Regions from separate parts of the Devosia sp. ZW T5_3 genome, predicted to be linked through region 1. Evidence: predicted binding sites of a transcription regulator. Region 1 holds the regulator's gene; the other holds the start of a gene.
What was found. Region 1 encodes LexA, which represses DNA repair genes until DNA is damaged. Its sites were predicted from a motif close to TGTTCNNNNTGTGTTCNG; they were not measured.

Region 2: a site for LexA is predicted at 1,571-1,588, ahead of ssb (single-stranded DNA-binding protein). Genes of this name have one in related genera too.

Annotation. Positions count from the first base shown of each region.
Region 1 is NZ_JBJDRE010000002.1:35,100-39,158, forward strand. It holds gene ACI3KW_RS02680 (IlvD/Edd family dehydratase) at 1-902, shown strand, start outside; gene ACI3KW_RS02685 (YybH family protein) at 953-1,303, opposite strand; gene lexA (transcriptional repressor LexA) at 1,333-2,046, opposite strand; gene glp (gephyrin-like molybdotransferase Glp) at 2,155-3,357, opposite strand; gene moaC (cyclic pyranopterin monophosphate synthase MoaC) at 3,354-3,836, opposite strand; gene trpC (indole-3-glycerol phosphate synthase TrpC) at 3,836-4,059, opposite strand, start outside.
Region 2 is NZ_JBJDRE010000009.1:131,790-135,848, reverse strand. It holds gene ACI3KW_RS13095 (diguanylate cyclase domain-containing protein) at 1-544, shown strand, start outside; gene ssb (single-stranded DNA-binding protein) at 882-1,403, opposite strand; gene ACI3KW_RS13085 (LysE family translocator) at 1,684-2,328, shown strand; gene uvrA (excinuclease ABC subunit UvrA) at 2,556-4,059, shown strand, end outside.

The DNA of each region.
Region 1 (4,059 bases):
ATTTCCAGACCTATGGCCACAAGGTGCCGCTGCTGGTGAACATGCAGCCGGCGGGCGAATATCTGGGCGAGGACTTCTACCATGCTGGCGGCGTGCCGGCGGTGGTCCACGAACTGATGAGCCAGGGCCTGATCCGCGAGAATGCGCCGACCGTCAATGGCAAGACCATTGGCGAGAACTGCCGCAACAGCACGATCCAGGACGACAAGGTCATTCGCTCCTTCGACAATCCGCTCAAGGCCGAAGCCGGGTTCCTGGTGCTGCGGGGCAATCTGTTCGACAACGCCATCATGAAGACCAGCGTGATTTCTTCGGAATTCCGCGACCGCTATCTTAACAATCCGGCCAGCCCCGGCGCGTTCGAGGGCAAGGCTGTCGTGTTCGACGGGCCGGAGGATTACCACCACCGGATCGACGATCCCTCCCTCGAGATCGACGAACATACCCTGTTGTTCATGCGCGGCGCCGGGCCCATCGGCTATCCAGGCGCGGCGGAAGTCGTCAACATGCGGCCGCCTGATTACCTGATCAAGAAGGGTATCCATGCGCTGGCTTGTATCGGCGACGGCCGCCAGTCGGGCACGTCGGGTTCGCCCTCGATCCTCAACGCATCGCCCGAAGCGGCTGCCGGTGGCAATCTCGCCATCCTGCGGACCGGCGACCGGGTGCGCATCGATCTCAATACCGGCACGGCCAATATCCTGATTTCCGACGAGGAAATCGCCACGCGTCGGGCCGATCTGGAATCGATGGGCGGGTACAAATATCCCAAGCATCAGACCCCATGGCAGGAAATCCAGCGCGGCATCGTCGGCCAGCTCGGCGACGGCGCTATTTTGAAGCCAGCTGAAAAGTACCAGCGGATCGCTCAGACCAACGGGATTCCGCGGGATAATCACTAGGCGCGCTAAGTCTCAGAAACAGAAAGGCCCGCCAAACCAGCGGGCCTTTTTTACTCGGGAAAGGCGCTCAGATGCTCATGTGCTATGCGCCACTCGCCTCTTCGCTTGCCGAGAACGGTCGTTCCTCTGCCGCTGCCTTGCGCCAGTTGCCCTTCGATGACCGCTTGCCAATGAAAACTATAGATGCAGCTTGCCGCCGTATCCGCCTTGGCGATCCAGCGGACGTCTTCCAGCCAATATCTTTCGTTTGAAAACCGCTGCCAGGTCCGCTCGAAGGCGGCTCGCACTGACTCCATGCCATGGTAGGAGCCAGAGCTGAACCAAAAGGTCGCGTCGTCATCGATCAACGATGTCAGCAGCTCAAAATCATGCTGGTTGATGAGCTCGGCATAAGCTGCCATCACCGCCTCAGGCGTGGCGTGGTCCACTATCAGTACTTCCGCAGCAGCCCCACCAAGCGTCCCTGGACCTTGACCCGGTCAGGCGGGAAAATCCGGGTTTCATAGGCTGGGTTAGCAGCTTCGAGTGCGACGGTATTGCCCTTGCGGCGCAAGCGCTTGAGGGTGGCTTCCTCATCGTCGACCAGGGCGACGATGATTTCGCCGGTGCTGGCCGATTCCTGCTTCTTGATCAGGACGGTGTCGCCATCAAAAATACCGGCCTCGATCATGGAATCGCCGCGCACTTCCAGCGCGTAGTGTTCGCCGGCCCCCAGCATTTCGGGGGGCACCATGATGGTGTGGGAGTGGGTCTGGATAGCCTCAATGGGCGTGCCAGCCGCGATGCGGCCCATGACGGGGATCGAGATCGGACGGGCGTAATCGTCGCCAACAGATTGGCGCGCCGGCGGGTTGGATACCTTGCCCAGTGTGCCCTCGATGACCGATGGCTCGAAGCGCGCCTTGCGGCCGCCCAGCGAAGGATTCATCGAATCGGGAAGCTTGACCACTTCGAGGGCGCGGGCCCGGTTGGGCAGGCGGCGGATGAAGCCGCGCTCTTCCAGCGCGGTGATCAAGCGGTGAATGCCGGATTTGGACGCCAGATCGAGAGCGTCCTTCATTTCGTCGAATGAGGGAGGAATGCCGCTTTCCTTCATCCGTTCGTGGATGAACATCAGCAGCTCGTGTTGTTTGCGCGTCAGCATTGGCGGCCCTCCACAGGGATTCGGAACATAGGCAGAACGACTATACGTGTTCCAGTTATGTTCCGCAATATCCCCCGCGCCCGTATCGCGATTTTCTTGGCTCGACAGTCAAAATGCGTCGATCTCTATGGTTTCGACAATCGCACCTGCATGGGCGCCGGGGTCGAATTCTGGCTGGATGATCAGCATATCAGCATTTGACAGGGACGAGGTGTGGCCGCTGTCGGTCTGTGAGATCGGCATGAGCTCGGGGCCGGTTGGCGTGTGGACGAGCTGGGCGCGCATGAAGTGGCGGCGCGCCGAATTGGGCGGCGTGGGGCCAGCCAAAGGCAGGCGCCAACTGGGCTGTTCGACATAGCCGAGCCATTTGCGCAGGGCCGGCTTGATGAAGACGGTGGCAGTGACCATGGCCGAGACAGGATTGCCCGGCAGACCGAAAATCAGCGTCTTGCCGCGGGTGCCGAACATTAGTGGCTTGCCCGGGCGCATGTTGATGCGCCAGAAATCGAGCGTTACGCCGAGTTCGAGCAGAATTTCCTGGACGATATCGTGGTCACCCACGCTAGCGCCGCCGGTGGTGATCAAAATATCGGGCTCGGCCGCGAAGATCGATTCGAGCTTGGCGCGCAGGGCGGCGCGGTCATCACGGGCGATACCGTGATCGGTGACCTCGGCCGCATAGGGCGCGAACATGGGCGCAAGACCAAAACTGTTGGAGGCGACAATCTGGTCGGGCGCGAGTGGCGAGCCAGGCAGCGCCAACTCGTCGCCGGTGGCGAGAAGAGCAATGCGGGGGCGCGTGGCCACCGTAAGACTGGGCGCATTGGCGGCGGCAGCCACGGCCAGCTGCATCGGGCCCATGCGGACGCCAGCCTCGATCAGGGCATCGCCCGTGGCAAAGTCATTGCCAATGGCGCGGATGCTGCGACCGGGCTTGGGCTGCTCGGTAAAGCTCACCAGATTGCCGTTTACCGTCGCCTCTTCCTGCATGATGACGGCGTCGGCGCCAGCGGGAACCGGCGCGCCGGTGAAGATGCGGACGCACTGGCCTTCGGCGACGCTGCCAGAAAAACCTGCGCCGGCTTGGGACGTGCCGATCAGCGTCAGGCTATGGCCGGGAACGATGTCAGCGGCTCGGACGGCGTAGCCGTCCATGGCGCTGGCATTGAAGGGGGGCTGGTCGTGGGTGGCGAACAGTGTTTGCGCCAGCACGCGGCCATTGGCGTGGGCCAGGGCGACGCTTTCGGGCTGCACGGCGGGTACGCGAGCGAGAATGGCGGCGATGGCGTCTTCGACGGGCAAGAGGCTCATGGCGCGCGCGTAAAATCGCCGGACTTGCCGCCGGACTTTTCGAGGAGGCAGATGTCGGTGACCACCATGGCGCGGTCGATGGCCTTGGCCATGTCATAGAGCGTCAGCGCGGCGGTGGAGGCGGCGACCAGGGCTTCCATTTCGACACCGGTCTGGCCGGTGGTTTCGGCAGTGGCTTCAATGCGGATGGCGGTGTCGTTCTCGGCCGAGATGTCGACGCTGACCTTGGTGAGCGGGATCGGATGGCAGAGCGGGATCAGTTCGGCGGTTTTTTTTGCGGCCATGATGCCGGCAATGCGGGCTACGGCCAGGGCGTCGCCTTTTTTGAGGCTCCCGCCCATGATCGCGGTGATGGTGGCCGGCTGGGCGATGACCCGCGCTTGGGCGACGGCGCGGCGCTTGGTGGAGGCCTTGTCGCCGATATCGACGATATGGGCTTCGCCGCGCTCGTTCAGATGCGTAAGGCTGGCTTCAGCCATCAGCGGACGACCTCGGGGGCGCCCATCAGCAGGGTGCGGGTGGCGGCGGCAACATCGTCCTGGCGCATCAGGCTTTCGCCGACGAGGAAGGTGCCGATGCCGGCTTCCTGTTCGAGTTTGACCACATGGTCATGGCTCATAATGCCGCTTTCGCTGACCAGGAGGACGTTTTTCGGCACGCCGATGGCGAGATTGATCGAGGTGTCGAGCGTGGTCTCAAAGG
Region 2 (4,059 bases), on a different contig from region 1:
TACCGAGGAAAAGCTGCTCGCCGACCGCACGCGCTATCTCGCCGAATTCGACGTAATGACGGGCCTGGCCAATCGCAGCCAGTTCCAGGCGCGGCTGGCCGATCTCGATGGCGGTTCCGGCCACGCCCCCATCGGGGCCCTGCTGCTGGTCGATCTCGATAATTTCAAGCAGATCAACGACACCTATGGCCACGCCTTGGGCGACGAATGCCTTAAGGAAGCTGCCTCGCGCCTGCGCGACGCCTGCCCCGGCGCCGAACTCGTCGCCCGCATCGGCGGCGACGAATTCGCGGTGCTGCTCGGGCAGGCTGGCAAAAACCATATCGATGAAGTTGCCGAACAGATCGTGCTGGAAATCAGCCGCCCCTTCATGCGGCTGGGCCAATCCATTGCCCTCAGTGCCTCGGTGGGCATAGCCTGCGCCGACGGCGCCCCGTCCCCCGACCTGTTCAAGCGCGCGGATACCGCGCTCTATGCCGCCAAGGCCGCCGGACGGAATACCAGCCGGACGTTTCATACCGGCATGCCGTATACGGTGAATTAGCTTCTTCCGACATCGGGGGCCGCATTACCCCCTCCCTAACCTCCCCCTGATAGGGGGCGGACCGCCTTGTGATTGGGACTCGATCGAGCTTTAAGAGTGGAGAGATCCCTCCCCCTATCAGGGGGAGGCTAGGTGGGGGTACTGAGATGCCATCCCCAGACCTGACCGTCGTTCGGCGCCTCTGAAGATAAAGCCCAGAGATCGTGGCTCTCGTCCCCCCCTCCCTGCCCTCCCCATCAAGGGGAGGGTGAACCCGGTGGACGTGGCCACGCCCGAGCAAAAAAAAGGAGGCCACCGCAGTGACCTCCTCCACAATTCCTATGCAACCCGCCATTCCTCAGAACGGGATATCGTCATCCATGCCGCCGGGCTCAAAAGCCGGGGCGTTGGAAGCCGGGCGCTGGGCGCCGCCGCCACCCGCAGGACGGGCACCACGGAAGCCGCCGCCATTGTCGGCGCTGCGGAAACCGCCATCGCCACCACCGCCGCCGGCATTGTCGCCCTCGCCGCGCCCATCGAGCAGGGTCAGGTTCGAATTGAAGCCCTGCAGCACGATTTCGGTCGAATACTTGTCCTGGCCGGACTGGTCCTGCCATTTGCGGGTCTGCAACTGGCCTTCGATATAGACCTTGCTGCCCTTGCGCAGATAGCTTTCCGCCACGCGGGTCAGGCCTTCCGAGAAGATCACCACGCGGTGCCACTCGGTCTTTTCGCGCTGCTCGCCGCTGGTGCGATCCTTCCAGCGCTCCGAGGTGGCGATGGATAGGTTCACCACCTTGCCGCCGCTCGGCAGATTGCGCACTTCGGGATCGGCACCCAGATTGCCGACGAGGATCACCTTGTTGACGCTGCCTGCCATAGCAAAAATCCTTTCAATTCAGTCCCGGGCCGCTGTGCCGCCAGGACGCTCACATATCTCGTTGCCGGGGCGACAAGCCCCGTGATCGCCAGACCTTACTCCGCCCCGCCCCGTGCCGCGCGCCAAACTTGGCGTTTTGAACAGAAGTGATCTGGGCCCTGCATGTATGTTCTCTATATGTTCCATTTCAGCGTGGCCGTCAAGACCACTGCTGACACAGTTTGTCAGCAGGCCTCGGCCAAGCCAGCACGGACTTTCCTCACCCCACGCGAGACCATGATTGGATTACGCCCAGGCGCTCTGGCTCTACTTTATCCTGCTGTTCGGCATCATCATCGTGCCCGGCATGGATATGTTCTTCGTGCTGGCCAATGCGCTGACCGGCGGCCGGCGGGCGGGCCTCATGGCGACGGCCGGGATCATGCTGGGCGGCGCGGTGCATACGCTGTTTGGCGCGTTGGCGGTCGGCGTGCTGACGCAGTTGCCGGCCGAAGTGTTCCGGGCAATGATCCTGATCGGCGCAGCCTATATGGCCTGGATCGGCTATACGCTGGTGCGCAGCTCGATCACGGTCGATCATATCGGCAACGCGCCGAGCCGATCGAGCTGGGTGGCGTTCCGGCAAGGATTGATCACCTGCCTGCTCAATCCCAAGGCCTATATGTTCGTGGTGGCGGTGTTTCCGCAATTCATCCGGCCGCAATTCGGCCCGCTCTGGCGGCAGGCGCTGGTGATGGGCGTGATGACGGTGCTGATGCAGATGCTCATTTATGGCGGATTGGCGCTGACCGCGGCCAAGGGGCGCGACGCGCTGATCGGCAACCCGCAGGTTACCCAATGGATCGGCCGGGGCGCTGGCGTGTTGTTCATCCTGGCGGCGGCGTTCGCCGCCTGGCATGGCGTGTTCGGCCATGTCGGGACTTGACCGAATCCAGTTTGTTCCTTTTACGTTCTTGTGCGATAAGGAAAGGCGTTTTGCGCAAGCCTGCCCTGACACGATAAGGTGACGCCGGCGCTCAAACGCCCGGTAAGATGGCCGCTTGCGGCCAAGGCGGCTGGCTCCTATCTCTGCAAGCTGCCAGCCCAACGATACGAATTTAATTTGCCGCCCTGTGCCCACACGGCGCAGCCAGCCATGGACGTCCGACAATGATGCAAAAGCCCAGCCAGAACCGAGAGATCGTCGTGCGCGGCGCCCGCGAGCACAATCTCAAGGGCATCGACGTCCGCTTGCCGCGCGACAGCCTGATCGTGATGACGGGGCTGTCCGGCTCGGGCAAGTCTTCGCTGGCCTTTGACACCATCTATGCCGAAGGGCAGCGGCGCTATGTGGAGTCGCTGAGCGCCTATGCGCGGCAATTCCTCGAAATGATGCAGAAGCCCGACGTGGAGCATATCGAGGGCCTGTCGCCCGCGATTTCCATCGAGCAGAAGACCACGTCGCGTAACCCGCGCTCTACGGTTGGCACTGTCACCGAGATTTATGATTACCTGCGCCTGCTCTATGCACGCGTCGGCATTCCCTATTCGCCCGCCACCGGCCTACCCATCGAGAGCCAGACCGTCAGCCAGATGGTGGATCGCACGCTGGAGCTGCCCGAGGGCACGCGGCTGTTCCTGCTCGCCCCGATCGCGCGCGGCCGCAAGGGCGAATACAAGAAGGAATTGGCCGATCTGCTGCGTAAGGGCTTCCAGCGCGTCAAGATTGACGGCGAATATCACGAGATCGAGGATGCGCCGGCGCTCGACAAGAAGTTCAAACACGATATCGAAGTGGTGGTGGACCGCGTTGTGGTCGGCCCCGATATTGCCGGCCGCCTGGCCGAAAGCTTCGAGACGGCGCTAAAGCTGGCCGATGGCATCGCGCTGATCGAATATGCCGACGAGAAAAACGAGGATGGCACGCCGCGCCAGACCACGTTCTCGGAAAAATTCGCCTGCCCGGTTTCCGGCTTCACCATTGCCGAAATCGAGCCGCGCCTGTTCTCGTTCAACAATCCGTTCGGCGCGTGCCCGGTTTGCGATGGCCTGGGCACCGAGCAGAAGATCGACCCCGACCAGATCGTGCCGGATGCGACCATGTCGCTCAAGGACGGGGCGATCCTGCCCTGGTCCAAAACCAGTGCGCCTTATTACCTGCAGACCCTCTCGGCCGTGGTGAAGCATTTCGGCGCCTCGACCGGCACGGCCTGGTCGGACCTGCCCTTTGAGGTGCAGCATGCCGTGCTCTATGGCACCGACAAGACGCCGATCAATTTCGTCTATGACGATGGCCTGCGCCAATACAAGACGACCAAGCCCTTCGAGGGCGTGATCGGCAATCTCGAGCGCCGGTATAAGGAAACCGAAAGCGCCGGCATGCGCGAGGAAATCGAGAAATACATGTCGGCCAAGCCCTGCGTGGCGTGTGGCGGCTATCGCCTCAAGCCCGAAGCGCTGGCCGTCAAGATCGATGGCCTGCATATCGGGCAGGTCACCGAGCAGTCGATCCGCAATGTCTCGAACTGGTTTGCCGCCCTGCCCGAGCGGTTCACGCCCAATCAGAAGCAGATTGGCGAGCGCATCCTCAAGGAAATCACCGAGCGGCTGAACTTTCTCAACGATGTGGGGCTGGAATATCTCTCCATGTCGCGCAATTCCGGCACGCTGTCGGGCG